3 regions of the Spirillospora sp. NPDC052242 genome follow, and region 1 is predicted to be linked to each of the others. Evidence: riboswitches for the same ligand, from Rfam matches in the RefSeq annotation. Region 1 holds a riboswitch; each other region holds the start of a gene.
What was found. Region 1 has a riboswitch for cyclic di-AMP ahead of AB0L25_RS18800 (CHAP domain-containing protein). Riboswitches for the same ligand answer to the same signal wherever they lie in the genome.

Region 1 (9,548 bases):
CGACACCCGGTACACCAGGATCGTCGTGGGCAGTTTGCTGTGCGTCCCGTCGGTCTTGCAGCCGGTCGGCGGCGTGGAGTCCAGGAACCGGTGCGAGGCGTTCTGGTTCTTGAGGGTGGCGTTCAGGTTGCCCTTGGCCCCAGGCTTGAAGTCCTGGTAGGCGCCGCCGTAGTTGCTGTTGTAGTAGACCCGGACGGTCTTGCCGCTGCGGTTCCAGGCGGACGCGGCCTCGTTCTTGACGCACTCGCCCTTGCCGTTGCCCGGGCCCTTGAAGTCGTAGCAGGAGGGCTGCTGGGTGCCGTAGTCGGCGACGGAGCCGGTGAAGTCCGAGACCGAGCCCTCGTTGCCGCTGTTGAAGTAGTAGCAGAACTCGCCGCCGTCGCAGACGCCGTCGCGGCCCGCCGCCGACGCGGTCGCCGCCGGGACGAGGATCGTCCCGCCGAGCAGCGCCGCGGCGGCCACTGCGACCAGCCGCGGGACGAGCCGCGGGACCAGCCGTCCGGTTCGTGTCGACACAGTCGTCATCCTCTTCTGCCGGGTGGCGTTATCGGACGTTGTAGCCCTGCGACTGCCAGAACGAGTTCGGGTTCGGGTTGTCGAGGACCGGGTCGCCGACGCTCTTGGCCGCGTGCGTCTGCCGTCCGGGACGCATCTCGACGTGCGTGTGCGCGCCCGAGCTGGACGACACCCCGCGCCACGACTCGTCCGCGATGATCTCACCGCGGCTGATCGCGTCGCCCACGCTCACCCCGGACCGCGGGGCCGTGTGCAGGTAGATCACCGTCTTGTTGAGCGAGGAGTTGTAGACGGAGACCGTGGAGAGCCCGCCGCTGCCGGTGGCCCCGCGCGCGACGTAGATGACCGTGCCGCTCACCAGGGCGTGGACGTCCGAGCCGACGCCGCGGGCGAAGTCGATGCCCTCGTGCCGGCCGGGGGTGTTCTCGTAGCCGTCGAAGGCGGCGGTGAGCCGGCCGCCGCTCGCCTTGTAGAGCGCGTACGACATGTTCGTCCGCGACGACGGCGAGAACTGGTGCGAGGCGTTCTGGTTCTTGAGGGTGGCGTTCAGGTTGCCCTTGGCGCCCGCCTTGAAGTCCTGGTAGGCGCCGCCGTAGTTGCTGTTGTAGTGGACGCGGACGGTCTTGGTGCTGCGGTTCCAGACCGAGGCGGCGTTGTTCTTGATGCACTGGCCCTTGCCGTTGCCCGCGCCCTTGAAGTCGTAGCAGGAGGGCTGCTGGGTGCCGTAGTCGGCGACGGAGCCGGTGAAGTCGGAGACCGACCCCTGATTGTTGCTGTTGTAGTAGTAACAGAACTCGCCGGTTTCGCACACGCCGTTGCGGGCCGCCGCCGAGGCGGGCGCCGCGAGGACGGACGCCGCCCCGCCGAGCGCGATCGCGGCGGTGGACACGGTGAGGATCCTGGTGAACGTGCTCATGCTGGTCTCCTTGCTGTTCGCGGACTGCGACCGTCGGACGGACGGACGGGTGAACGGGCGGGGCGGACGGGGCGGGGGTCAGCGGCGGCGGTACTCCTCCCAGGTGCGGATGGTCACCTTCGGACCGTCGTCGGGGCCGCGGCGGGCGAGCCCGTCCAGGCCGAGGTAGTAGTCGCCCACCTGGTGCTGGGCCTGGCCGGAGAGGTCGGTGTCGCTGATGGCGACCGCGTGGACGTGCCACGGCCAGTCGCCCTGCGCGGGGCTGCGCACCCAGGCGGCGAAGCCGACCCGGCGCAGTGCGCGGGCGGCCGCGGTGCGGTCGGCGGGGCCCATCCCCGCGACCGAGATGTCGACGGCGCCGCCGCCGTCGTGCGTCCCCGCGGACGTCGGGTCGCCGCCGGGGTTGTACGAGCCCTGCTCGAGGACGAACGCGCGGCCGAACAGCCGCTCCGCCTCGGCGAGCATGCTCCGCGTCCGGGTGTTGACGACGACGCCGCCGGTGGACACCCGTTCGCCCGGCCCGATGACGCGGGTGACCCGGAAGCGGCCGGCCCCGAGTTCGGCGAGCGACGTCTTCCCCGGCAGCCCGCTGGCGTCCAGGCCGGTGTAGCCGAGCGACTTCTGGTACTTCGCGTATGCGGCGATCGTCGTGGTGCCGAAGTACCCGTCGACCCACTTGGCGTCGAGCAGGCGGCGGTCGCGCAGCGCCTGCTCGACGAGCAGCACGCTCGCCTCGGCGCCGGGCGTCCGGGTGTCGTCGGCCCTGCGCGGGTCGATCTGGGCGGCCTTGACGGTGGCCTCCATGTCCACGCTCGGCAGGGCGGCGGCCCGCGCGGCGGGCGTCCCGTGCGTCGCGAGCGGAAGGGCGAGCAGTCCCGCCGCGGCGAGCGCGGCGGTGGCGAAGGCGGACGGTCGGAAGGGCAGCTTCATCGGTTCCCCTGGATGCGGGAGCTGGGGGCGAAGCCCATGGCGGATCCACCGTCACCGACCGCTCACGGATGCACAAGAAGATCGTTGTTGTCAGCTTGTCCGCGGCGCCGTTCCGTACGGTCGCGCGCGTCATCTGACAGCCGGAGCCCCTGCCGGAGCGGGGATCGGGGCCGCTGCGAGAGTGCTACTTCCGCGTGATGTAAATTAGATTTCCGAACATCGCGACGATCGGAGCCGGGCATGACGGGACCAGCCGCCGACGTGTGGACGGTGATGTCGACGGCGCGGACGATCCGCCGGTTCACCGGCGAGCCGGTCGACGACGCGACGCTGGGGCGCTGCCTGCGCGCCGCGACGTGGGCGCCGTCCGGGGCGAACGCGCAGCAGTGGCGGTTCGTCGTGCTCCGCTCGCCGGAGGCGCGCGCCGCCGTCGCGAAGGCGGCGGCGGAGGCCCTCCGGGTGATCGAACCCGTCTACGGGATGACCCGCCCGGACGACGGGGACGACGGCCGCCGCGCGCGGGCCGACCGCGCGGTGTACGAGCTGCACGACCGCGCGGGCGAGTTCACGTCCGTCCTGTTCACGCAGAAGCGCTTCCCGACGGCGTCGGAGCTGCTGCTGGGCGGGTCGATCTACCCCGCGATGCAGAACTTCCTGCTCGCCGCGCGCGCCCAGGGCCTCGGCGCCTGCATGACGAGCTGGGCGTCCTACGGCGGCGAACCGCTCCTGCGCGCGGCCGTCGGCGTCCCGGACGACTGGATGCTGGCGGGGCACATCGTCGTGGGCCGCCCCCGCGGCAACCACGGCCCCGTCCGCCGCCGCCCCGTGACGGACGTCGTCTACCTGGACCGGTGGGACGAACGCGACGGCCTCGACCTCGACCCGTCCTGACCCGCCCGGTCCCGGGACGTCCTCAGAGGGTGCGCAGGCCGCGGTCGGCGAAGGCGATCAGCCATTCGAAGCTCTCGTCGACGTCGGCGCTCCACTGGAAGCCGCCGCCCGACTGGAGCGTGGCGAAGCCGTGGAAGAGGCTGCGGAGCAGGCGCAGCGCGTGGTCCACGTCGGCCTCCCCGATCTCGTAGCCGCGCAGGACCGCCATGAACGCGCCGAGCAGCCGCGCGCCCGCGGCGGCCATCGGGTCGTCCGGGCCGGACGGCTCCACGCCGATCGTCGCGGCGTACCGGCCGGGGTGCTCGAGGACGAACGCGCGGAACGCGCGGGCCGCGGCGGCGAGGGCGTCGCGGCCCGCGTACCCCTGGATCGCGCCGCCGACGGCGTCGGCCGCCTCGCCCAGCGCCAGGGCCGCGATGCGCCGGTTCAGGTCCTCCTGGCCGTTGACGTGCTTGTACAGGGACGGGGTCCGCACGCCGACCCGCTGGGCGACCATGCTCATCGTGAGGCCGGCGAAGCCGACCTCGTCGGCGAGGTCGGCGCCCGCCGCGACGACGGCCGCCGCGTCCAGTCCGGCCCTAGGCACGGGCGTCCGCCGAGCGGAGGAAGTCGAGCACGAGCGAGGCCGTCCGGTCGGGGAACTGGTCGTGGGGGTAGTGCCCGGCGCCCTCGATCATCTCGAGGCGGCCGAGGCCGGACGGCAGGGCGTCCACGATCGCCGCCCCCTCGGCGCGCGGGTCCGCCCAGTCGGGGTCGAGGGTGCCCATCACCACCAGGACCGGGCTGCGGACGTCGCCGAGGTGCGCGCCCGCGTCGGTCGGGGCGCTGCGCCCCATGCGCTGCATGGCCTTCATCCGGCCGGGCTCGCGCATCAGGGCGTCGATGCGGCGGAGCCGCTCGTCCCAGTCGTCCGGCTTCGTGCCGGGGTAGGCGACGTCGAGGTAGGAGCGCCACAGCGGCAGGCTGCCGAGCGCGCCCGTGCCGAGCAGCCGCAGCATGCCCCGCCGGAACCGCTTCACCCGCAGGTCGCCGAGCCGGACGGACTGCTTGCGGGTGAACGGCGCCAGCTCGACGACCGCGGTGACCAGCTCGGGCGCCCGCGCCGCGGCGATGGTGGCGGCGCCGCCGGAGACCGAGTGGCCGACGAGGACGGCCGGGCCGCCCAGGTGGCGGATCACGGCGAGCAGGTCGCCGGCGATGGCGGTGCGGCTCCAGTCCGGCCAGTCGACGCTGGACTCGCCGCAGCCGCGCAGGTCGACCGCGGCGACCCGGTGGCCCGCCGCCACCAGCGCCGGGATCATCGCGCGGTACGCGGCGCGGCTGTCGCCCATGCCGTGCGCGAGGACGATCAGCGGGCCGGATCCCGCCACCTCGTATGCGATCGTGCCGCCGTCGACGGCGAGGTACTCGGTCATGACGCCTCCATGGCTAAGAGCATTAGCTAAAAGCTAATGTCATTCGCCGACGGTGTCAACACCCGCCGGGTCATGTTCGGCGGCGATGCGGGAAGAGGTCCCACGCGGTGATCGTTGTAGGGGACCCGGGGACGGACGGGCGGGCGCGGCGGCGCCCGCGGGAGGGGGACGAGCTCATGGCGGACCGTGCACCGGGCACCGGTTGAGCGTCCGACCATGGCACGCGGATCCGGCGACTACACGGGGCGGACGCAGTGCGGGGGCGACGCCCGCACCCCGCTGCGGGACTTCCTGCGCACCGAGACCGGAAGCGCGGCCGTCCTGGTGGCGGCGGCGGTCGCCGCGCTCGTCTGGGCCAACGCGGCGCCCGCGGCGTACGAGGCGTTCTGGGGCACGCACCTGTCCGTGCGGCTCGGCGCGCACGGGATCTCGCTCGACCTGACCGAGTGGGTCAACAGCGGGCTCATGACCCTGTTCTTCTTCGTCGTCGGGCTGGAGGCCCGCCGCGAGTTCGACATGGGGGAACTGCGCGAGCGCCGGCGGCTGGCCCTGCCGCTCGCCGCCGGGCTCAGCGGCATGGTCGTGCCGATCGTCCTGTACCTCGCGATCAACGCGGGGCACGGCACCGAGCAGGGGTGGGGCGTGGCGATGTCCACCGACACCGCGTTCGCCCTCGGCCTGCTGGCCGTCGTCGGCCGCCGCCTGCCGCCGGGCCTGCGGGTCTTCATCCTCACGATGAGCGTCGTCGACGACTTCCTGGCCCTCGCCGTCATCGCCGTCGCCTACGGCGACCGCCTCTCCGTGCCCGCGCTCGCCGCCGCCGCCGTCGCGTTCGCCGCCATCCTGCTCGTGCGGCGCCTCGGCGTGCACCGGGGCGCGGTCTACGCGCTGCTCGGCGTCGTCTTGTGGGCCGCGCTCCTCGAATCGGGCGTCGACCCGATCGTGACCGGGCTGGCCATGGGGCTGCTCACCTACGCCCACCCGGCGCAGCGCGCCGACCTGGAGCAGGCCAGCGGGCTGTTCCGGCTGTTCCGCGAGCAGCCCACCCCCGAACTCGGACGGGACGTGCGCGCCCGCATCGCGTCGGCGATCTCCCCGAACGACCGCCTGCAGCGCATGTACCACCCGTGGACGAGCTACGTGATCGTCCCGGTGTTCGCGCTGGCCAACGCCGGGATCGACGTCGGCGGCGGGGAGCTGGCGCGGGCCTTCACCTCGCCCGTGACCCTCGGCGTGCTCATCGGGTACGGCGTCGGCAAGCCGCTCGGCGTCGTCGCCGCGGCCGCGCTGACCACCGCCGCGTCCCGCGGGCGCATCCGGATCCCGATCGGCTGGGGAGCGCTGACCGCGGGCGGCACGCTGTCCGCGGCCGGGTTCACCGTCTCCCTCCTCATCGCGACGCACGCCTTCCACGGCGAGCACCTGGACGACGCCAAGATCGGCATTTTGAGCACGCTCGTGCTCGCGTTCCTGACGTCCCGGCTCGTCACCGCCGTGATCGCCGTCCTGCCGCCCGAGCCGCGGCTCCGCGCGCTGCTGGGGAAGGCGGAGGCGATCGTCGACCTGGCCGTGCCCGTCGACCCCGACCACGATCACGTGCGCGGACCGCGGCACGCCCCGGTGACGATGGTCGAGTACGGCGACTACGAGTGCCCCTACTGCGGGCGCGCCGAACCCGTCGTCCGCGAACTCCTCGCGGAGTTCGGGGACGACGTGCGCTACGTCTGGCGGCACCTCCCGCTGACCGACGTCCACATCCACGCGCAGCTCGCCGCCGAGGCCGCGGAGGCCGCCGCGCGCCAGGGCCGCTTCTGGGAGATGCACGACGCGCTGCTCGCCCACCAGGGCGCCCTGCGCGCCGGCGACCTGCGCGCGCACGCGGCCCGCATCGGCCTGGACGTCGCCCGCTTCGACCGGGACATGGCCGCCCGCGCCGGCGTCGCCCGCGTCGCCGCGGACGTCGAGTCGGCCGACCTCAGCACCGTCGCGGGCACACCCACCTTCTTCGTCAACGGGCGTCGGCACCACGGCGCCTACGACATCGCGAGCCTGTCCGCCGCGATCCGCGCCGCCCGCGAGCGCGCCGCCCTCACCGGCTGACGGGCCGGCGGGGTGAGGGGCGTCACCGGCGCCGGACCGCGTGCCCGCCGCGCGGCTCGGCCGTGGTGCTCTCCGTCACACGCCCTCCGGTGATCCGTGGGATGTCGGAGCGCCCGGTCGGCCCGGTTTGCGCGGGCTCCTGCGCGCGTCCGGACGGCGGCGGAGGCGGGCGGAACGGGCCGTGTCCGGGCGGATCGGGGCGGGTGGGAAAAGATCGGGAAGAACATCCTGCGGGTGGGTGTTGGTAAGTCCTTGGAAGCTGCTTGACCAGGGAAAAGATCGCTTTTGGTCGGGTTTGCTTTCCTGGGGATGGTTGGTACCTTCAACCTGAACCTCGCAGCAGTTCGAATGCTGCGGTCGGCCGTGCCAGGGATGCGGCCGTCGTCGCGGAGCGGATCACGCACGCGACGCGCGCCAGGAACGCGCGCCTCTTCCAGAGCAGTCGCTCAGAAAATCCCAGAGCCATCGCTCAGCGAAATCTGACAATCCAGCGCCGTATCGCGGCGCGCAGGCCGAGTCCGCACGAGGCCCTGAGGGCCGAGCGGAGCCGGGGACCCGAGTACCAGGGGTGAATCGGCGCGTCCCGAGCGCGCCGTAGGGCTCTTCCATGCCCGAATCCGTCAGCTAACCCGGTAGGCGCCATGGGAGACAAGGAGATTCCCTGCATGACCGGTCGTTTCGATCGTATTAGCGAGTCCGTGAAGCGTCTCAACCCTCAGTCCGCCGTGCAGCGGCTGGCCCCCGTCGCGGCCGTCAAGCGGCTGAGCGCGGAGGAGCGGGCCGTCGGCGTCGCCGTCGGCGCGGTGCTGGCCGGCACCGTCGGGCTCGCCACGTTCCACCCGCTCGGCGGGGCCGACGCGGCCACCGAGGCGCACGGCGCGGCCGGCGGCGGCGCCGTCGCGGTGGCGCAGAACTCCGCGAAGACGGAGGCGTCGGGCGCGATGACCGCGGCCGAGGCCAAGGCCGAGGGCTGGAAGGTCCCGCCGCGCGCCGTCGAGGCGTCCGAGGTGATCGACCTGGCCAAGGAGCAGGTCGGCATCCAGGAGGAGGGCCCGGGCGACATGACCAAGTTCCACGACTGGTACGTCTCGACGCCGCACGCCGAGGCGACCGCGGCCCGCGACGGCGGCTTCTCCGTCGACGCCTACAAGGGCGCCCAGTGGTGCGACATGTTCGTGTCCTGGCTCGGCTCGCAGACCGGCGTCAAGAACATGGGCTGGGACGCCTACACCGTCCAGCACGCGAGCTGGTTCAAGGACGAGGGCCGCTGGGGCCAGAAGGCCAAGCCCGGCGCGGTCGTCTTCTACGACTGGAGCGCGGGCTCCGGCGGCGACATCGGCGCCATCGACCACGTCGGCATCGTCGAGAAGGACAACGGCGACGGCACCATCAGCACCATCGAGGGCAACGTCGACAACTCCGTCCAGGAGAAGACCCGCGACAAGGGCCAGGTCGTCGGCTACGGCTACCCCGACTACGCCTGATCCCCCGATCACGCCCGAAGGCGCCCGGCATCCCGCCGGGCGCCTTCGGCGTCTCCGGACGGCCCCCGGACCCGGGCGCGGTGCCGGGTCACCCGTCCAGCGCGGGGACGACGGACGCCAGGAACGCGCGCAGGCCGTCCTGGACGTCGACGGTCTCGCGGTCGTAGAGCCACTGGGCCTGCAGGCCGTTGAGCAGGGCGATCGTCATGGTGGCGAGGGTCTCCGGCGGAAGCCGCGAGTGCAGTTCGCCGCGTTCGTCCAGGGCGGTGAAGGCGGCCGTGAAGAAGCGGCGGAGCCTGCCGTAGCGGTCGGCGTAGTAGGCGTGCGCGGGATGGTGCGGCGACGTCGCCTCGCCCGAGATCACGCAGTGCAGCTCCAGCAGGCCCGGGCTGTGCGCGTTGTCGGCCGCCACCGCGAGCATGCCCCGCAGCGCCTGCAGCGGCTCCCCGGCGGGGTCGCGCCCGCCGGCCGCCGCCAGCAGGCCGGCGCTGCGTTCGCCGCGGAACTCCAGCACCGCGAGCAGCAGGTCCTCCTTGCGGGGGAAGTGGTGCAGCAGCCCGGTGTAGCTGATGCCGGCGCGCTTGGCGACGTCCTTCATCGTGGCGCCGTAGAAGCCGGTCTGCGCGAAGGCGTCCACGCACGCCTCCAGCACGCGGCGCCGGATCGCCGCCGACTTCGCGTACGGGCCGCGGGGCGTCCGAGAGGCCATGGCGTTCCCCCTCCATCCGATCGGCACGGGACCCCCACACTCTCCACCGGCCGGCCCCGGGACGGCCACATCGCGGCCGGGGCGCCGCGCCGCCCGCGGGTACGCTGGCGGGCATGCCGACCCTGCACGAGGAGGTCCTCGCCAAGCTCGGACCGCTGATCATCTCGGGGGCGCTCGAGCCGGGGTCGAAGGTCAACCTGGAGTGGGTGCAGCAGGAGTTCGGCGTCTCCCGGACGGTCGCCCGGGAGGCGGTGCAGGTGCTCGCGTCGATGCGGCTGGTCGCCAGCCGCCGCCGCACCGGCGTCACCGTCCTGCCGGAGGACGAGTGGGACTCCTTCGACCGCGCCGTGATCAGGTGGCGGCTCGGCGGGCCGGAACGGGACGTCCACCTGCACCAGCTCTCGCAGCTGCGCACCGCGATCGAGCCGCCCGCCGCCGCGCTGGCCGCCCGGTACGCGGACGCCCGGCAGCGGGACCGGATCGTCGAGCTCGGGGCGGCGATGGAGACGGCGGGCGCGGCCGGCGACCTGGCCACGTTCCTCGAGCACGACATCGCCTACCACCGGCTGCTGCTCGAGGCGTCGGGG
Region 2 (9,548 bases), on a different contig from region 1:
GCGTTGCAGCAGCCACACCGTGACGAAGATGTAGAGGAAGAACTGCAGGTACTCGGACTGCCAGTTCTCCGCGACGTCCACCGCGAACGACGATCCGGTCACGTAGTCCAGGAGCGACACCGGCTCGCCGCCCTCGGCGACGCGCTGCTCGTTGTAGAGCGCCGCCCCGGCGAAGATCTGGCCGAGGAGCGCCAGCGCCAGCGCCAGGAAGAAGAACAGCGACAGGCCGTTGTCGTAGACGAACCCGGCGAACCGGCCGTGCCGGTGCCCGGCCTCGCCCCGCTCCGACGCCGGGGCGCTCATCGGTGCAGCAGCCCGATCACGGCCAGGTAGGCGAGCCCGCCCCCGATCACCAGCAGCGTCACCGCGAACATCGTCCGCACGGCCCGCCTCCCCTCACGCCTCGAACTCGCAGTCGAACGGGCGTCCCGAACGCGGCTCGCACCCGGCGGCCGTCACCTTCCAGCCGGATCCCCACCGGGTGAGGAACACCCAGCCGGACCCGACGCGCGCCCGCGCCCGGTCGCCCCAGACCTCGACCGCGCCGGCCTCGTTCCCCGACAGGCCCAGCCGCACGATCTGCCGGTCGCACCGGGCGCCGGCCGTCTCCAGGCCGTCGACCGCCCGCGGGACGAGCGCGGCGCACGCCGCCCGGCCGTCGCCGGTCTGCGCGGCCCGCACCATGCCGACGGCGGTACGCGCGACGTCGTCCTCCTCGTCTGCCGCCGCGCAGCCGGCCGCCGGCAGGACGATCGCCAGGAGCGCGGCGGCGCTCCGGATCGTCCGTGCGGTCATGCCCCGGGGCTACCCTGCGGAGCGGATCATGAACATCGGGGCGGCCGCGCGCTCGCCGGTGCAGTGGTACGCGGGCGGTCGCGGACGAGTTTCGTCCGAACAGGTCCAAAGGGCCGGTTCGCCGCTACGCTGCAAGTAAATGATCACACCGGCTCCCCGCTAGGAAGCGACCTCCATGACCGAGAACCCCCCGGCGGACCTGCGCACCGACGAGCCGCACCCGGCCCGGGTCTACGACTTCTACCTCGGCGGCAAAGACCACTTCGCGGCCGACCGCGCGTTCGGCGGGCAGGTGCTGAAGATCTGCCCGCAGCTGCGGCCGCTGGCGCTCGCCAACCGCAGGTTCCTGGCCCGCTCCGTCGCCGTGCTCGCGGGCGAGCACGGCGTCCGCCAGTTCCTCGACCTCGGCACCGGACTGCCGACCTCGCCCAACCTGCACGAGGTCGCGCAGGGCGTGGCCCCCGAGTCCCGCGTGGTGTACGTCGACAACGACCCGATCGTGCTCGCCCACGCCCGCGCGCTGCTGACCAGCCGTCCCGAGGGCGCGACCGCCTACATCGACTCCGACGTCGTCGACATCGACCGCATCCTGCAGGAGGCGGCCCGGACGCTCGACTTCGGCGAGCCGGTCGCGGTGAGCGCGCTGGCCCTGTTCCACTTCCTGCCCGACCCCAAGCCCGCCGAGCTGCTGGCCCGCCTCCGCGACCGGCTCGTCCCGGGCAGCTTCCTCACGATCAGCCACGTGCTCCCGGCTCTCCAGGACGTCGCGGCCGCGTACCAGGGCACGATGGGCCTGGGGACGCTGCGGGACCGGGACGAGATCACCGCGCTGTTCGCCGATTTCGAGCTGCTGGAGCCCGGCCTGGTCGACCCGTTCCGCTGGCGCCCCGAACTGGACCCGGCCGAGAAGGAGCCCGGCGACGAGATCGAGAACCTGGGAGCCTGCGGGGTCGCCCGCAAGCCCGAGAGGTGACCCGACCGTAGCGGGGCCCGGGCCTCACCGTTCCCGCGGGCGGGCGTTCCCGTCCTCCGCTCCGGTGTCCGCCGGTGTGATCGCGCGGAGGCAGAACGCCGTGACGCGCTCCACGTCGCCGTCCGTGGGCTCGGTGCCGCCCCACACGTAGTCCGCCAGCAGGCCGAAGGTCGCGTGCGCGGCGAGCGAGGCGTCCAGGAGGGGGTCGACGCTGCCCAGTTCGCGGAACGGCCCGGGCAGCAGTTCGGCGAGGCGGCCGCTGGCGACGGGCGGCTTGGACCCGGCCAGTTCGCTGAGCGCCCCGGCGTTCCACAGGACCGCGCGGGTCGTGGCGGCGATCTCCTCCCGGGCCTGGGTGAACACCCCGCCGACCCAGGCGCGCACCTGCCCCTGCGGGGTCGGCTCCTTGGCCATCTGGTGCGCGACGTAGCCGTGCAGGCGTTCGGTCCCGTCCTCGAGCAGCGCGGCGACCAGCGCGTCCTTCGAGCGGAAGTGCCGGTAGAACGCCTCGTTGGACAGTCCCGCGGCGCCCACGATGTCGGCGACGCGCGGGCGCGACGCGGTGCCGCGCTCCCGCATCACCTCGAGCGCGGCGTCGAGGAGGCGGCGCACCTCCCCGGCGTAGACCTCGCCCCGCTTGGCCAGGGTGCGCCGGGCGATGCGGCTCGCGACGTCGTCCGACCGGCCGGAAACTTGATTCTCGCTCACACGAATCGGATTCTTGCACCGGTCGGGGCGGGGCGCAACGCCGACCGCGACGCCGACCCGTGGCGCCCGGGGACGAGCGGAGGGGCCGCCCGCCCCCGGACGTTCGGAGCCCGCCGGGGCGCCGGGGGGACGTCAGTCGTCCTGGCCGACGTCGAACTCCCAGTGCCAGGGCTCGTACGGGTTGCTGTAGGCCCAGTCCGGGTGGATCCAGCCGTAGTCCTCGGCGTTGTCCTCCAGCCACTCGAACTGCGGCGTGCCCTCTTCCTCGACGCCGCCGCACAGGTCGGCGGCGATGCCGAGGCCGTGCTTGCTGTTGCCGGGGGCCGCCGCCATGCCCGCGGGCATGCTCTCGTACAGCTCTTCCTGCCGCTCGTAGCTCCGGTAGGAGCTGCGGACGCACATCTCCTCGCCGAACCGCTCGTGGTAGGCGGCGTTCAGCTTGTAGAACGCCGCGGCCGCGTCGGCCCGGAGCGACTCGTCCTCCTGCGGAAGCGGGCACAGCTCCTCGTCCGGGATGCGGCCGTTGTCGTACTCGAGCTCGGCGGCCTCCTCCGGCTTGCAGTCGGCCGGGAGCTTCGGGGGTCCGCTCTCGCGCTCCTTGGGAGCCGCCGACGGCGCGGCGTGGTTCGCCGAGAGCGCCGCGGCTCGCGGTCCGCCGCCGGGGTCCTCGCCGCCGCCCGCGGACGCCAGCCCGAGGGATCCGGCGAAGATGCCCGCGAGGGCCATCCCGGCCAGCGGGGCGGAGAATTTGGTCTTGATGACGTGCCGACCTGTCACGACTGCTCCTTCCATGCCGCCTACCGGGTTAGCTGACGGATTCGGGCATGGAAGACGCCCTACGACGCCTCGTGGCGAGGCGTCGATTCACCCCTGCGAAGCGACGCGGACCGGCCGGTCCGGGCGTCGATCGCGCTGGTTCCCCGGCTCCGCGCGGACGCGGACTCGGCGTCGCCGCCGCCACCCGCACGCACGCGTGCCGGGTGACGCGGACACTGATCGATGATCCGGGCGCCCCTCCGGGCGCCAATGTGGGCATGACGGTACCAAAGCCCCAAAAGACCGCAAAGGGGAGGCCAAGTCCGCCCCGGCCGCGGTCAGCCCCGCAGGTAGCCGATGACCAGGTCGGCGAGCTCGTCCACCATGCGCTCGTGCGGGACGGCCGGACGGTCGAGCACGTACCGCACCGAGACCGAGCCGACGATCTCGGTCAGCATCCACAGCGTCGTGTCGACGTCCAGGTCCTCGCGGAAGTCGGCCCGGTTCAGCAGCAGCTGGACGCGGACCAGGTCGGTCAGCCGCCGCTGCAGCCCCGCGAGCTTGTCGAACGGGCCGAGCCGCGGGATCTGCTCGACGATGATGCGCAGCAGGTCGGCGTGCTCCTCGAAGAGCCGGATCTGGACGTCCAGGAGGGCGCGGCCGGCGACCGGCCACGGCTCGGTCATCGTGGCGTCGATCTGGGCGCCGAGCCGCTCGGTGAGGTGGTCGGCGAACCGGTCGACCACCGCGACCATGATGGCGTCCTTGTTCGGGAAGTACTGGTAGAGCGATCCGTTGCTGATCCCCGCGGCCGCGGCGATGCGGTTGGTGGACGCGCCGTCGTACCCGCGCTCGGCGAGAACGCGAGTGGCGGCGTCCAGGATCGCCTCGACCGTGCGGCGCGAGCGGTCCTGCCGGGGGATTCTGCGGGGCGTCAGTCCAGGTGGGCGGCTCATGCGGCACCTCACAGCGAACGCGACTTGTAAGCGACTGCTTATTCGCGTTCAACTTATCCCGTAGCCCCCTGTGCGCGGAAGGAATGACGAGGAGATGACGACCGAGGAGATGACGACCGGGCAGACGGCGACCGGGCAGACGGCGACCGGGCAGATCGTCCCGGCCCGGGAGAACGTCCGGGAACCGGTCCCCTTCGGGCCGGGCTCGATCCTGTGGGACACGATGGGCCTGTACAGCTCGGCGGTGGCCGGCAACAGCGTCTTCATCCTGCAGTCCATGCATCCGGCGATCGGCACCGTGGTGGACCGCCTGTCGAGCTTCCGCACCGACCCGGTCGGACGCGCCATGCGCAGCTTCGCGTCGGTGCAGACCTGGGTCTACGGCGGGCAGGAGGCCATCGACGAGGGCCGCCGCCTCCGGGAGATGCACAAGCCGCTCAGCGCGGTCGACGAGGACGGGAACCGGCACCACGCGCTGTCCGCGGAGCCGTGGGCGTGGGTGCACCTGACCGGCTTCTACGCCGCGGTCACCGCGTCCCGCTACTTCGCGCCGGAGCCGATGAGCGACGAGGAGCAGAAGCAGGTCTACGAGGAGTTCCTCGACCTCGGCCGCATCCTGCGGGTGCCCGAGCGGATGTTCCCGGCGACGATCGCCGACTACTGGGACTACTTCGACGACATGGTCGAGAACACGCTCGTCCCGCACCGGGTCGCGCTCGAAGTCCTGGACAGCATGGACAAGGTCCCCCCGAACGTCCCGGCGCGGCTGCGGCCGGTGGTGGCGCCGCTGAGCCTCGTCGGGGGCAGGCTCGGCCGGCTCGTCACGGTCGGCACGCTGCCGCCCGCCGCCCGCGCCAAGCTCGGCCTCTCCTGGACGGCCGCGGACGAGCGCCGCCTGCGCGCCGTCGGGGCGGTCATCGGCCGCGGCACGCCGCTGCTGCCCGAACGGCTCCGGTACATGCCGATCGCCTACCGGGCGCGGGAGGCGGCGCGGGCGCAGGAGAAGCTGCGCAAGGTCCTCGCCGAACGCCCCCTCTGACCCGCCGACCACCGCGCACGACCACCGTGTCGGCGACGGGCGTGGCGTCCGGCCAGGCGGGCGCGCTCAGCCCGGCGTCCGGCGGCGCCCGTACTCGCGGGCGAGCAGGTCGGACGGCATCGCGGGCCACCGGCTCAGCGCGCCCGTGTCACGGTCCACGATCAGCACGGGGCTGAGGTCGTCGGCCGCGATCTCGGCGGGCCGCACGATGAAGCCGTCCCGGAACTCCTCGACCGACACCGGGACCGGGCGCCCGCCCAGGCAGGCGTCCGCCCGCCGCCACGCCTCCGCCCGGTCGACGGGCGCCGGACGGACGGCGTAGGCGGCCAGGACGTCGGCCACCCCGTGCAGCGTCCGGCACTCGGCCGTCCCGCACCCCCGGCAGATCGGCGCGCCGCTCGGGTCGCTCCCGGGCCGGTGCGCCGACAGGACGCAGGTCAGCGCGGCCGTGCAGGCCAGCGCGAGCCGCCGCGCCTCCCGGACGAACTCCCGGGTGTGCGGGTCGAGGCGCGCCTCGCCCAGCTCGGCGACGAACCCGTCGATCGCCCGGTCGTCCGCGCGCATCGCCGCCGACATCGCGGAGCGGACCCGCTGATGGACCTGGTCGTGGGTCCAGGCCGCCGGACGCCTCACGCCGACCACTCCCCCGCGAACAGCGCCGACACCGTGCGGCCCCGGTCGTCGCCGTGCCAGCCCCAGCTCGCGGCGAGGAGGGCGATGGTGTGCAGGCCGCGCCCGGACTCGTCCAGGTCCCCGGCCTTCCGGCATACCGGCTCGCCCGGCCCGCCCTGATCGGTGACCGCCACGCGGACACCGTCCCGCGCGTGCACCAGCTCGACGGCGAACCGGCCGCCGCACTCCCCGGACCGGGTGTGCCGGAGCGCGTTGACGACGAGTTCGTCGGCGGCGAGCAGGACGTCGTCCAGGTAAGGGCAGCCGGCCAGCAGGCAGCCGACGAACCGCCGGACCGCGCGGGCCTGTTCGGGACCGCCGGGGAACGAGCGCCGCCAGCGCAGCGGCGCGGGCTCGGCTTCCAGAGACGGCGACGAAGACATGATCGATCACCTCGGTTCACGGGTGGAGACGATGTTGCGGATCTGTCGGGTCACCCCGGCTTCCACGACCCCATCGTCACAGCAGGTCACCATCCGAGCACGAGAAACCGCCTGAAAGGCGTCCCCGGAGAGCCGATCGGGGCGATCAGATTTCGGGCGACCAGGTTCTCGCCGCGTCAAATCTTGAATGTGCAGAACTTGCTCGCCCGGATGTTCGAACCCGACAACCCTCTGACCTGGACTTTTTCGAAGACGGTCACCTCGTCGTGACCAATCCGGTTGCGAGGCTTGACCAGATGCACAAAGTTATTGATCTGTACGCAGCGTGATGATCGCAGGTCGTCACGGCCCGACATCCGTTCAAGGGGGAGCGGGAATGCCGAGTGCCTACCTCCGTCGCCGACGGCTCGCCGTCGAGATGCGCAAGCTGCGCGAAGAGCGCGGCGTGACCGTCGAGGAAGTCGCGGGGCGCATCTACCTGTCCAAGTCCAAGATCACCCGGCTGGAGAACGCCCAACTCCGGCCGGAACTCGCCGACATCATGACCATGCTCGACATCTACGAGGCCACACCTCAGCAGCAGGAGAGGCTCCTGCGCCTCGCCCGCGAGGCGGCACAGCGGGGCTGGTGGGACGGCTACGGCATGTCCATGGGCCCTCGTCAGAAGATCGCCGCCGACTTCGAGAGCAGCGCCCAGACCATCCGCAGCTACGACCAGACCGCGATGCCGGGAGTCCTACAGACTCGCGAGTTTCTGGCTGCACTGATCGAACTCGATCAACTCCAGGGGACACCGGACTACGTGCCGGAACGGCTGGCCGAGGCACGCGAACACCGGCAGCAGGAGCTACTGCGGCCCGACGGCCCCACCTACGAGACCATCCTCGATGAGTGCGTCATCCACCGACTGGCCGTGCCGCCGGACGTGAAGGCGGCGCAAATACGGCACCTGACCACAGTGGTAAAGAACGAAGAGCGAATCACCGTCCGAGTCCTTCCGCACGATGCCCCACTTCCGGGCGGCACGCTGCCGCAGTGCTCGTTCTACCTCTACACGTTCGCGGACGCCGGCGACCCCCCGGCAGCGGTAGTCGATACCGTCACCACCGATCTCGTCCTCACACAACGCAAAGAGCTCACGAGATACACCAAGATGTACGACCGCCTCCGAAATGCCTCGCTGTCTCCCGGGGAAAGCGTCGCCTTCCTCAACCGGGTAGCCGACCGGCTCGCCGACCAGGCAGGATCGTGAGCATGACCAAGCACTACAACGGCTGGCGCAAATCACGGCACAGCAATCCGGACGGCCACTGCGTCGAAGTCGCCCAGGCGGCCGACGGGACGGTCGGCGTCCGGGACTCCAAGGCGGCTCCCGCCTCGCCGATCCTCGAACTGACCCGCGCGGAGTGGAGGGCCTTCCTCTCCCGGATCCGCTGAGCACGGAACGGGCCGTCCCTCTGCACAAGGAGGTCGGCCCGTTCCGTTCGGCGCGGACGTCGCGCTACTCGTCGGCGTAGGGCTTGAAGAGCACGTCGCGGTCCATCCACGACTCGTTGAGCAGCTCGCCGGGCACCTCACCTTGGACAATGCCCAGGAGAAGGTCTGTGGTGAGCAGGTCGTACCGCTCCCACACTTCGCCGTTGCGGTCCGAGGCCCGGATCGGGTACGGATCGGCCGCCGCCTCGGGTGAGACCTGCCAGTAGAGCGTGCCCCCCGTGCCGGTCGAGGCCCAGGGCAGCAGCCTGGAAGCAGGGGCGAGGTCGTCGGGTGGTCTCACGACCTCGTCCTCGAACAGCTCTTGGAGCTGTTCGAACTCCAACCCAGATTCCTCGAGATCGACGTGCTTGAAGCCGGGGCCGGGCGCCGGGACGTGGAGCCTCAAGTAGTCGAGCCAGAGTCCGCCGCCGCCTGCGTCGAGAAGCTCGCGATAGTCCTGCGGGACGGGCGCCCCGAGCCGGTGCTCGACCCGTTCCCAGTCGAACGGAGTGGCGGGCCTCGCGAGGCGGGCCGCTTCGATGAGCTGCCGGGCACTGGTCGTCATGCGGGTCCACGATTCCACGCGCCACGGGAGTTCGTCAGCCCGGCTCCGATGCGCCCGGAGCCGGGCCCTCACCGTGCCCGCTCGCCGGTCACTCCGCCGTGATCGCGCGTTCCGGGCAGTTGCGGACGGCCGCGTGCACCCGCTCCTCGTGTTCGGCGGGGATCTCCGGCACGCGCACCACGGCGTAGCCGTCGTCGTTGAGGTCGAAGACCTCCGGGCACGTGGAGCAGCAGACGCCGTGCCCCGCGCAGCGGTCCTCGTCGATCGTGACCTTCATCGGGTCTCGCCCTCCTTCGGCGTGAACTCCAGGTACAGGCTGGTGATCCCGCGGAGGATGTAGGTCGGGACGTACTTGTACCTGCGGTCGTCCGCGGGGCCGTGCTTCTTCTCGGAGACGCGGATGTCGGACGTGCGGTCCAGGATGCGCTCGATGGCGGCGCGCGCCTCGGCGCGGGCGAGCGGCGCGCCGGGGCAGGTGTGGATGCCGCGCCCGAACGCCACGTGGTGGCGGGCGTTGGCGCGGGCCGGGTCGAACTTCTCCGGGTCCTCGAACTTGCGGGGGTCGCGGTTCACTCCCCCGTTCACCACCATGACGGTCGTCCCGGCCGGGATGTCGACGCCGCCGACCGTGGTGGGGACGCGCGACAGCCGGAAGTCGCCCTTGATGGGGCTCTCGTGGCGCAGCGTCTCCTCGACGAAGTTCTGGATGCGCGAGCGGTCCTCGCGCAGCCACGCCTGGACGTCGGGGCGTTCGGCGATCACCTTGAGCGCGGAGCCCAGGAGGCGGACGGTCGTCTCCTGACCGGCCGCGAACAGGTTCGCGGCGACCCGCGCCGACTCGATGGGCGTGGGCGTCGAACCGTCCGGGAACGTCGCGGCGGCGATGCCGGAGAGCACGTCGCCGCGCGGCTCCCGGCGGCGGTCCTCGATGTAGGCGGCGAAGCGCTCGTAGAGGAAGCCGAGCGGCGTGTGCGCGAGGCTCGTGTCGTCGGTGCTGCCGATGGTGCCGGTGTTGTCCTGCAGGTTGAACTGCTCCCGGAACTCCGGCAGGTCCTCCTCGGGGACGCCGAGGAGGTCGGCGATGACGAGGAGGGTGAAGGGCCCGGCGAACCCGCGGATGAACTCGCCCTCCGTCCCGTCGAGCCACGTGTCGAGGAGTTCGTCGGCCAGCCGCCCCATCTGCTCCTCGTTCTCCTTGAGGCGCTTCGGGGTGATCAGCTTCATC
Region 3 (9,548 bases), on a different contig from region 1:
GCGCGATCGTGTTCAGCAGCTCGGGATCGGTGAGCGCCGCGTCCCCGTCCCGCGCCTCGACCAAGCCGCTGATGAGATCGTCCTGCGGCCGGGCACGCCGCTCGGCGACGACGCCCGCGAGGTAACCGGTGAACAGGCCGGCGACCTCCCGCCTCCGCGCGAGGGCCTTGGCACCGTGGGCCGGTGCGGTCATCACGGCCGTCCAGGCACGGAAGTCATCGCGGTCCTCCGGCGGAACGCCGAGCAGCTCGCAGATGACCTGAACGGGCAGCGGGACCGCGAACGCCTCCAGCAGGTCGACGGTCCCGGACAGGCCGTCCAGCAGCTCATCGGTGATCTGCCGGACACGGGGCCGGAGCGCCTCCACCCGCCGCGGGGTGAACGCCTTGGCGACCAGCCGGCGCAGCCGGGTGTGGTCGGGCGGATCCATGCCGAGCATGGTGCCGCCGAAGAACGGCGCCGGATCCACGGGCACGGAGCTGTGCGCGGTGTCCTTCGACAACCTCGGATCGTTCAGCGCCGCATGCCCGTGCTCATAATCGACCACGAGAAAAGCGTCGGCGCCCTGCGGAAAGTCGATCCGGTGCACGGGCCCCTTAGCGCGCAGTTCCGCGTACAGGGCATACGGGTCGCGGGCGAACTTTTCGGAAAGCAAGAAATCCATCGGCAGAACGGCAGCCATCAGCGGACCCTCCCGACACCGCCGAGAAAGCCGGTCCTGCTCATATCAGGTTCGAAGAAACCGGCGTCCGGATGCCAGTCGCTCACCGGAACGAGACCGGGCGGCAACACCTCGGTCCCCTCGAAGAACCCGAGGAGCTCCTCACGCGTACGCGGAATGATGTCGCCTGCGCCCGTCCGCCCGTATTGGTCGCGCACGGCCCCCTCCTTGTCGGCGTCCTGCTTCCCCAGGAACCCATGCGAGACGACCAGGTGACTTCCGGGAGCCAGCGGTTCGAGCAGCCGCGCCACGATCTCCCCAGGCCGCGCCTCGTCCGGAACGAAGTGCAGAACAGCCAACAGAAGCACGGCGATCGGCTCGGAGAAGTCGAACCGCTCGCGTACCTCGGGATGCTCCATGATGCTCTCGGGCCGAAGCACGTCGGCCTGGAGCACAGTGGTCCGTGGCCCATCGGCCAGCAGCGCCCTCCCGTGCACGAGCACGATCGGATCGTTGTCGACGTACACGACGTGCGAGTCGGGCGCCACCCGCTGCGCGACCTCGTGCGTGTTCTCCTGAGTGGGCAACCCGGAACCGATGTCCAGAAACTGCCGCACCCCGCGTTCGGCGAGCATCGTGACCGCCCGCGAGAGGAACCGCCGATTGGCGCGGGTGAACTCCAGGACGTACGGCATCGCGGCCAGCACCCGATCGGCGGCCTCCCGATCGGACGCGTAGTTGTCCTTACCGCCCAGGTAGTAGTCGTACATCCGCGCGACGCTGGGGACGTTCGGATCGATCCCCAGATCCGAGAGCTGCTCGTCCGATGCCATACCCGGCCTCCTGCCATGGGACACGGCCAATCATCGTAGGCCCCGAACCCACCCCCGTCATGATCTTCCGCCCAGAACCCCGAGAAACCGCAGCAGACGACCCGCCCACACAAGGCTCTAAGAGAAGCCAAGAGTCCGCATCCGGCCACGCCGATACCGCGAATGATGAAATTCGAGTTCGCGGTAAACCGTTCGATAACCACATGCACAGGCCGTCCGGGACGGCATCAAGCACAACCCGGCTCGGCGACGAACCGACGGCGAGGCTGTTCACCGGTCCGCGGGGCGGTCGTATTACTACCGCCGGGACGCCACCCACTGGGACGAGGTGGTGACCAAGCTCGGATACGAACACCTTCGGCGTCACGACCTTCGGCACACCGGGCTCACCTGGATGGTGGATGCGGGTGTCCCGGTGCATGTCCGCGGAAGATCGCCGGGCATGGGTCGCTGTCGACGACACAGCGGTATCTGCATCCCGATGCGGCCTCGATCAACGCTGCGGGGGAGGCGCTGAGCCTGCACCTGGGAGCCCGGCGGTCCCCAGATGGTCCCCGGCTCCGGGTCGTCTAGATTGCGGTGCTTGCGGGACCTGGAAACGCGGAAGCCCTGTTGACCTCGGAAGATTCCGTGGTCGACAGGGCTTGCTGCTCTGTCGGGACGGCGGGATTTGAACCCACGACCCCTTGACCCCCAGTCAAGTGCGCTGCCAAACTGCGCTACGTCCCGGTGCCCGCCTGGCTGGGCGGGCGCTGATTACTCTAGCGCAGTCCGCGGGGTAGTGCGTACCGGGAATTCGAGGGTCGAGGGTGGCGGTGGGACGGCCCGGGCGGTCGGGGTGTGTGACGTGGGTCACTCGGTGGGGTAGGGGTTGGTCCCCGGAGGGTCACCGGAAGTGGTGGAGTTCGGGCATCCAGGAAAAACCGGGTTAAAGATACGGGTAGGAGACCCGGAAGGGGACGAATAGTCCTTCGCTGGCGTATGTAGCTTTTTTCTCTCGGGGCATGCTGTGCCGAACGGGGGAGTGGCTTGGCCGAAGCGGAGGGGCCGCGCGCGCCGGGGGTGCACGCGGCGGTGCCCGACCTTGAGGACCTGCGGGGGGCCGCGCATGACCGCGCGATCCTGGCCGAGGCGCGGGTCGTGCTGGCGCGGAGGCTCGGGGTGCCGCCCGGGGAGGCGCTGCAGCATCTGATCTGGCTCGCGCGCGACCTGGACATGGAGCTCGCCGAGGCGGCGGCGCTGGTGGTCAAGGACGTCGGGGCCGGGTCGGCGGAGGCCGTCGCGGCGGCGCGGCGGGCGCCGCGGGCGGAGGTGGCGCGGACGCGGCGGGCGGTGGTGTCGGAGGCCGAGGACGTGCTGCGGCGGGTCACCGCGGAGGACACCGGGGGCGATCGGGAGATCCTCGCGGAGTTGCCGGACGATCCCGTGGCGCGGGCCGTGCTGGACGGCGCGTTGGACTCGGCGGCGCATCTCGTGCCGGTGCGAGGGCCCGAGGGGAATGTCGCGGACTTCCTGTACGCGCAGTTGAACGAGCAGGCGAGGGATCTGTTCGGTCGGGGTGCCGAGAAGCTGACGGGACGTCGGCTGCTGCAGACGGACCCGGGTGCGGCGTTGACGGGGCTGTTCGAGGAGTACGTGGGGGTTCTCGGGGGTGCGGGGACGCTGGAGCGGGGGTCGATCTCGTACACGACGGCGCAGAGCGGGCTGTCGCGGACGTCGCGGATGAGCGTCCGGTGCGTGCAGGTGCCGACGGGGGTGTGCGTCGTCTGGCGGTACCACAGCCGGGAGGATCGGCTGGCGAGGAGGTTGGAGCGGGTCGAGCGGCTCGCGCAGCTGGGGTTCGGGGAGTGGGACCTGGTGACGGGCGAGGCGGAGTGGACGCCGCAGATGCTCGCGAACTACGGGCTGTCGCCGGACGAGGTGCCGCCGATGCCGCACGATCTGCCGAAGGTGGTGGCCGACGACGATCTGCCGCTGGTGGAGGAGGCCCTGCAGACGCTGTTCTCGCGGCGGGAACCGGTGGAGGCCGAGCACCGGGTGATCGGGGCGGACGGGAGGCCGCGGCACCTGTGGCTGTTCGCCGAGCCGGTTCTGGACGACGCGGGCCTGCCGGTGTCGGTGAACATCGTGTCGCAGGACATCACGCGGCGGCGGGGCGTGGAGCGGGCGCTGGCGGACACGCGGCGGCAGATGCTCAAGCAGCAGGCGCGGACGGCGCAGGAGCGGCGGGTCGCGGTGACGCTGCGGCGGGCGATCCTGCCGGACGAGGGCGAGGTGGAGCGGCTGCCGGGGGTGCGGATCGCGCTGCGCAGCCTCGCGGCGGAGAGCGCGGCGCGGATCGGCGGCGACTGGTTCGCGACGCGGGGGCTGCCGGACGGACGGGGCCTGTTCGCGATCGGGGACGCGGCGGGGCACGGGCTGCCCGCGGCGGCCGCGATGGCCCGGACGCGGAACGGGCTGCTGGGGCTCGCGTTCACCGGGGAGCCGGCGGGCCGGCTGGTGGGCTGGCTGAACGAGCTGGTGGGGACGATGGACCCGCCCGCGACCGGCACCGCGATCGTGGGGCATTTCGATCCGGACCGGGGCGTCATGGAGTGGACGTGCGCGGGGCATCCGCCGCCGATCCTCGTGCGGGACGGACATGCCGCGCCGCTCGAGGTCGTCCGGGATCCGATGCTCGGCGCGATGCCGGGCTGGGAGTACACGACGATCAAGACTCCGCTGGTGCGGGGCGACATGGTCTTCCTGTACACGGACGGCCTGGTGGAGCGGCGGGACGCGGACCTGGACGAGCGCATCGAGCGGCTCACGCGGATCCTCGAAGAGGGCTCGGGGCGTCCGGAGGTGGCGCTGGACGAGGTGCTGGCGCGGATGGAGCACGACCGGGCGGCGGACGACACGACCCTGTTCGCGCTGCGGGTCGAGTGACGGACGCCGCCTCTGACCTGCGTCGATACGGTGATGTGACTTAGGGCACACGATGTGGGGCCGGGGACGGCCGGTGGGCGGCGATGAGCCGTCGCGCCGGCCGTCCCGTCGATCTTCGGGCGGGTTCGGGGGCGGTGCGCCGTAGGCCCCGTGGAGAAAGGGTTCCGGGACCGCCGGTAAAGATCGGGAAGAACATCCTGCGGGTGGGTGTTGGGATGTCCTTGAAAGCCACTTGACCAGGGAAAAGATCAATTTTGGCCTGGTTTGCTTTCGCGGAGATGGTTGGTACCTTCAACCCGAATCTCGCAGCGCGATCCACGCGTTGTACCGGCCGTGCCAGGGGCGCGGCCGCCGGTCGCGGAGCGGTCCACGCACGCGACGCGCGCCATGCACGCGCGCCCCTCAGAGCAGTCGCTCAGAGAAATCCGACAATCCAGCGCCGCACGCGCGGCGTGAAGGCCGAGTCCGCACAGGTCCACGAGGGCCGCAGCGGAGCCGGGGACCCAAGTTCCAGGGGTGAATCGGCGCGTCCCGAGCGCGCCGTAGGGCTCTTCCATGCCCGAATCCGTCAGCTAACCCGGTAGGCGTCATGGGAGACAAGGAGATTCCCTGCATGACCGGTCGTTTCGATCGACTTTCCGAGTCCGTGAAGCGCCTCAACCCCCAGTCCGCGGTCAAGCGGCTGGCCCCCGAACTCGCGATCAAGCGCATGACCCCGGAGGACCGGGCCGTCGGCGTCGCCGTCGGCGCGGTGCTGGCCGGCGCCGTCGGGCTGTCGGTGTTCAACCCCATGGCCGGGGCGAGCGCGGCCACCGAGGCCGCGAGCACGACCGTCCAGAAGGCCGCGGCCGTCACGCACACCGCGGAGAAGGCCGAGTCGGCGTCGACGATGAGCCTCGCCGAGGCCAAGGCCCAGGGCTGGAAGGTGCCGCCGCGCGCCGTCGAGGCGTCCGAGGTGATCGACCTGGCCAAGGAGCAGGTCGGCATCGAGGAAGAGGGCCCGGGCAACATGACCAAGTTCCACGAGTGGTGGACCTCGACGCCGCGCGCCGAGCAGGCCGCCAGCAGCGGCGGCTTCTCGGTGGACGCCTACGACGGCGCCGCCTGGTGCGACATGTTCGTCTCGTGGCTCGGCGCGCAGACCGGCGTCAAGGGCATGGGCTGGGACGCCTACACCGTGTCGCACGCCAAGTGGTTCGAGGACCAGGGCCGCTGGGGCCAGAAGGCCAAGCCGGGCGCGATCGTGTTCTTCGACTGGGGCGCCGGTTCGGACGGCTCCATCGGCGACATCGACCACGTCGGGATCGTCGAGAAGGACAACGGCGACGGCACCGTCAGCACCATCGAGGGCAACAGCAACAACGCCGTCGAGGAGAGGGTCCGGGACAAGGGCCAGATCGTGGGCTACGGCTACCCCGAGTACGCCTGATCGACCGGCACCGGCCGATCACGAAGGCGCCCGGCGCTCCGCCGGGCGCCTTCGGCGTCCCCACGGTAATGCGAACCATTGACAGGCTTTGGTCGCGCTTGGACCTCCCTCCGCCGTTCCTGGAAAGGAATCCCTGGCACGCGGCGTAGCGGAGGGAGGCCCATGCGGGTGCGCCCGGATGTCAGTGTGGTGGTGATCGCCTACAACGACGCGCGGCGGCTGCCCCGGGCGGTCGCCTCGACGCTGGCGCAGTCGCTGCGCTCCGTGGAGACGGTGATCGTGAACGACGCGAGCACCGACCGCACCGGGGACGTCGCGGAACGCCTCGCCGCCGCGCATCCGGGCCGGGTCCGGGCCGTGCACCTGCCGGTGAACTCCGGGGGGTGCGGCCGTCCGCGCAACACCGGGGTGGAGCGTTCGGACGGCCGGTTCGTCATGTTCCTCGACAGCGACGACCTGCTGGACCGGCACGCGTGCCTCAACCTGGTCGCCGCGGGCGAGGAGACCGGCGCCGACCTGGTCTCGGGGCTGTGCACGAGGGTGTTCCTGAACCGGCCGCCGGACGCGAAGAACCGCACGCGTCCCTGGTATCCATGGCTGTACGAGCGCAGCGCCGTCTACGGTTCGCTCAGCGAGAACCCCGATCTGCTGTACGACACGCTGTCCACGAACAAGGCGTACCGCAGGGAGTTCCTGGACGAGCACGGGCTGCGGTTCGTCGAGCGCCTCCACTACGAGGACCTGCTGTTCACCGCCGAGGCGTACCTGGCGGCCCGGCGGACCGCGCTGATCCCGCACCGCGTCTACAACTGGCTGGTCAAGGACGCCGCGGCGGGCCCGTCGATCTCCAACCGGCGCGCCGAGCTGGCCAACTTCGCGGACCGGCTGGAGATCCACCGCCGCATCGACATGCTGTTCGCGCTCCGCGGCGCCCACGGGCTGAAGCGCGCCAAGGACGTCAAGTTCCTCAACCATGACCTGCTGCTGTACCTGCGGGAGCTGCGCGGCCGCGACCCCGGCCACCGGGCGCGGTTCCTCGACCTGGCGGCGGGCTACCTCGCCGAGCTGGACCCGCGGTCGTTCGAGGACGCCAACCCGATGGCGGCGGTCGCCGCGTACCTGATCCGCGAGGGCGATCACGCGGCGGCGCTGGCCGCGGCCGAGCACCGTCCCGAGCATCCCGTGCTGGGCGCGCCGCTGGCGGAGCGGGACGGCCGCGTCTACTGGGGCGCGCGCCCGCCGCGCGGGGGGCTCGGGCGGCGCGTGCTGGACGTCACCGGGTTCGGCTTCCACCTGCGGCCGCTGCGGGAACTGTGCCCGGGCAACACGGTGACGCGGCTGGAGGTCCGGGACGGCTGCGCCCGCATCGCCGGGTACGTCCTGAACCCGCTCGGCCGGGTGCCGCCGGACGCCGACCTGTCGGCCGTGCTGGTGTTCCGGGACCGCCGCGGGCGGGCGCCGGCGGCGCGGGTCGGCGCGGACGTCGAGCACCGCGGCGACCGGCTGGCCTGGCGGGCGGAGTTCGACCCGCGGCGCCGCGTCCGGCCGATCGGCTTCGTCGACCCGCTGTGGGACGTCCGGCTGCGCGTCACGGTGAACGGGGAGACGATGGTCACCCGTCCGGGCAGCGGCACCGGATCGCCCCCGCTGAACGACGTGGACCTCCCGGTGCGCCCGCGGCTGACCCGCTTCGCCGGGGACGTCCTGCGCTCGCACGTGACCGCGTCCGGGCACCTGTCGTTCGTCCTGGACGGGCGCGGCCGCGGCGCGCGGTTCACCGGGGCGGTCGTGCGGGGCGCGGCGGGGACCCCGGCGGGACGGCGCTCCTGGCGGCGCGCGCGGCGGCTGCGCCGGTCGGCGCGCCGGGCGCTGACGTCGCGGCGGACGAAGACCGCGGTGTTCAACCGGGTCCTGACGCGGCTCCCGGTGCGGCCCGGGCTGGCGGTGTTCGAGAGCCACCTCGGCCGGTCCTATTCCGACAATCCCAAGTACATTTACCGCGAGCTGCGCCGATCCGGACACGCGGTGGACGCGGTGTGGTCCTACCGGTCGTCGCCCGAGGGGTTCCCGCCCGACGCGCGGCTCGTCCGGCGCGGCTCGTGGGCCTACTACCGGGCGCTCGCGCGGGCGGAGTTCTGGGTCGACAACCAGGGTTTCCCGGACGGTCTGCGCAAGCGGCCCGAGACCACCTATATCCAGACGTGGCATGGTTCGGCGGTCAAGCTCATGGGCCTCGACCAGCCGCGGCTCAAGGCCGGTCCCGCGGCGGACCGGCACCGGCTCCGCCGGATGGTGGAGCGCTACGACTGCTTCCTGGTGCGGTCGGACCACGACGTCCGCACCCTCTGCCCGGCCCTGGGCGTGCGCGCGGAGGCGCTGCCCGCCGGGTATCCCCGCAACGATCCGCTGGTCCGCGGCGCGGACGCCGATCCGGAGACGGCGGCCGAGGTCGCCGGGCTGCGCCGGTCGCTCGGGCTGGAAGGAGACCGGCGCCGGGTGCTGCTGTACGCGCCGACGTACGCGACCGGCCCCCGCGGCCGTCCCGTCCGGACGCTCGAGCCGCCGGTCGACCCGGACGTGTTCGCGCGGGAGCTGGGGGAGGAGTTCGTGCTGCTGCTCCGCCCCCACTACCTGTGCCGCGCCGACCTCCCGCCGTCCGCGCGCGCGTACATGCGCGACGTCGGCGACGTGCCGGACGTCACCCCGCTGCTGCTGCTCGCGGACGCGCTGATCACCGACCGCTCGTCGATCATGTTCGACTACGCGCTGCTGGACCGTCCGATCGTGCTGCACCTGCCGGACGTCCCGCCCGGCCCCGGCGGCGACGGCGGCGGGTACGTCGACCTCGAGCGGGACGCGCCCGGGCCGATCGCCCGGACGGCGGACGAGCTCGTCGCCGTGCTCGCGGACCTGGACGCGGCGGAGGCGGTGCACGCGCCCCGGCGCCGGGCGTTCGCCGCGCGGTTCGGCGAGCACGACCGCGGCACGGCGGCGCGCACGGTCGTGGAACGCTACTTCGCCGATCGGGGGCGGGCATGCTGACGGGCAGGGAGACCGGCGGCGGGGACGCCGCGGGACGAGACGTCTTCGTCGTCTGCAACAACGCCGACGGCGTCGGGGGCGTCCAGCGGTGGGCCCACCGCACGGCGCGGCTGTTCGCGGCGCGCGGCGACCGCGTCACCCTCGTCGGGATCACCCGCGGGCCGGGGCCCGCCGCGCACGATCCGGCCGGCGCGTACCGGGTGGTGGCGCTGCACGGCCGCTGGCGGCCGCCCGCCCTCGCCCTCCGGCCGCGCTCGCCGCGCGCCCGCCTGGACCCGGCCGCGCGGGGACGCGACGCGTGGCGCTCGGCCGCGCAGCGGCGCGGCGCCGCGCGGCTCTCCCGGCTGTTCGCCGCGGCCCGCCCGGGCGCCGTCGTGATCGTCGCGCAGGTGTGGGCGATGGAGTGGGTGCGGCGGGCCGACACCTCGGGCCTGCGGGTCGTCGGGATGACGCACGAGTCGTTCGAGGCCACGCGGCGCTCGTCCCGCTACGGCCGGGTCCGGGAGCACTTCGCGCACGCGGACCGGCTGCTCGCGCTGACCGCCGAGGACGCGGACGCGTGGGCCCGCGCCGGCATGACCAACGCGGGCCACGTCCCGAACCCGCTGCACGTCGAGCCGAAGGTGTACCCGACGCTCGACCTCCCGGCCGTCGC

Region 2: another riboswitch for cyclic di-AMP. It lies ahead of AB0L25_RS26170 (M15 family metallopeptidase); the one in region 1 lies ahead of AB0L25_RS18800 (CHAP domain-containing protein).
Region 3: another riboswitch for cyclic di-AMP. It lies ahead of AB0L25_RS21975 (CHAP domain-containing protein); the one in region 1 lies ahead of AB0L25_RS18800 (CHAP domain-containing protein).

The regions. Positions count from the first base shown of each region.
Region 1 covers NZ_JBFAUZ010000021.1:69,351-78,898, reverse strand. The annotation lists gene AB0L25_RS18835 (SpoIID/LytB domain-containing protein) at 1-516, opposite strand, end outside; gene AB0L25_RS18830 (peptidase inhibitor family I36 protein) at 545-1,432, opposite strand; gene AB0L25_RS18825 (peptidoglycan-binding protein) at 1,511-2,362, opposite strand; gene AB0L25_RS18820 (nitroreductase family protein) at 2,603-3,253, shown strand; gene AB0L25_RS18815 (TetR/AcrR family transcriptional regulator) at 3,276-3,839, opposite strand; gene AB0L25_RS18810 (alpha/beta fold hydrolase) at 3,832-4,668, opposite strand; gene nhaA (Na+/H+ antiporter NhaA) at 4,885-6,768, shown strand; cyclic di-AMP (ydaO/yuaA leader) riboswitch at 7,294-7,421, shown strand; gene AB0L25_RS18800 (CHAP domain-containing protein) at 7,467-8,252, shown strand; gene AB0L25_RS18795 (TetR/AcrR family transcriptional regulator) at 8,341-8,961, opposite strand; gene AB0L25_RS18790 (FadR/GntR family transcriptional regulator) at 9,075-9,548, shown strand, end outside.
Region 2 covers NZ_JBFAUZ010000034.1:34,915-44,462, forward strand. The annotation lists gene AB0L25_RS26150 (DUF6766 family protein) at 1-303, opposite strand, end outside; gene AB0L25_RS26155 (hypothetical protein) at 397-795, opposite strand; gene AB0L25_RS26160 (SAM-dependent methyltransferase) at 971-1,768, shown strand; gene AB0L25_RS26165 (TetR/AcrR family transcriptional regulator) at 1,793-2,476, opposite strand; gene AB0L25_RS26170 (M15 family metallopeptidase) at 2,609-3,253, opposite strand; cyclic di-AMP (ydaO/yuaA leader) riboswitch at 3,257-3,434, opposite strand; gene AB0L25_RS26175 (TetR/AcrR family transcriptional regulator) at 3,571-4,188, opposite strand; gene AB0L25_RS26180 (oxygenase MpaB family protein) at 4,283-5,227, shown strand; gene AB0L25_RS26185 (SUKH-4 family immunity protein) at 5,294-5,860, opposite strand; gene AB0L25_RS26190 (ATP-binding protein) at 5,857-6,282, opposite strand; gene AB0L25_RS26195 (helix-turn-helix domain-containing protein) at 6,659-7,534, shown strand; gene AB0L25_RS26200 (DUF397 domain-containing protein) at 7,537-7,719, shown strand; gene AB0L25_RS26205 (SMI1/KNR4 family protein) at 7,784-8,323, opposite strand; gene AB0L25_RS26210 (ferredoxin) at 8,412-8,600, opposite strand; gene AB0L25_RS26215 (cytochrome P450) at 8,597-9,548, opposite strand, start outside.
Region 3 covers NZ_JBFAUZ010000026.1:49,377-58,924, forward strand. The annotation lists gene AB0L25_RS21955 (cytochrome P450 family protein) at 1-502, opposite strand, end outside; gene AB0L25_RS21960 (SAM-dependent methyltransferase) at 682-1,494, opposite strand; tRNA gene AB0L25_RS21965 (tRNA-Pro) at 2,150-2,223, opposite strand; gene AB0L25_RS21970 (PP2C family protein-serine/threonine phosphatase) at 2,524-4,422, shown strand; cyclic di-AMP (ydaO/yuaA leader) riboswitch at 4,870-5,023, shown strand; gene AB0L25_RS21975 (CHAP domain-containing protein) at 5,036-5,851, shown strand; gene AB0L25_RS21980 (CDP-glycerol glycerophosphotransferase family protein) at 6,014-8,893, shown strand; gene AB0L25_RS21985 (glycosyltransferase) at 8,887-9,548, shown strand, end outside.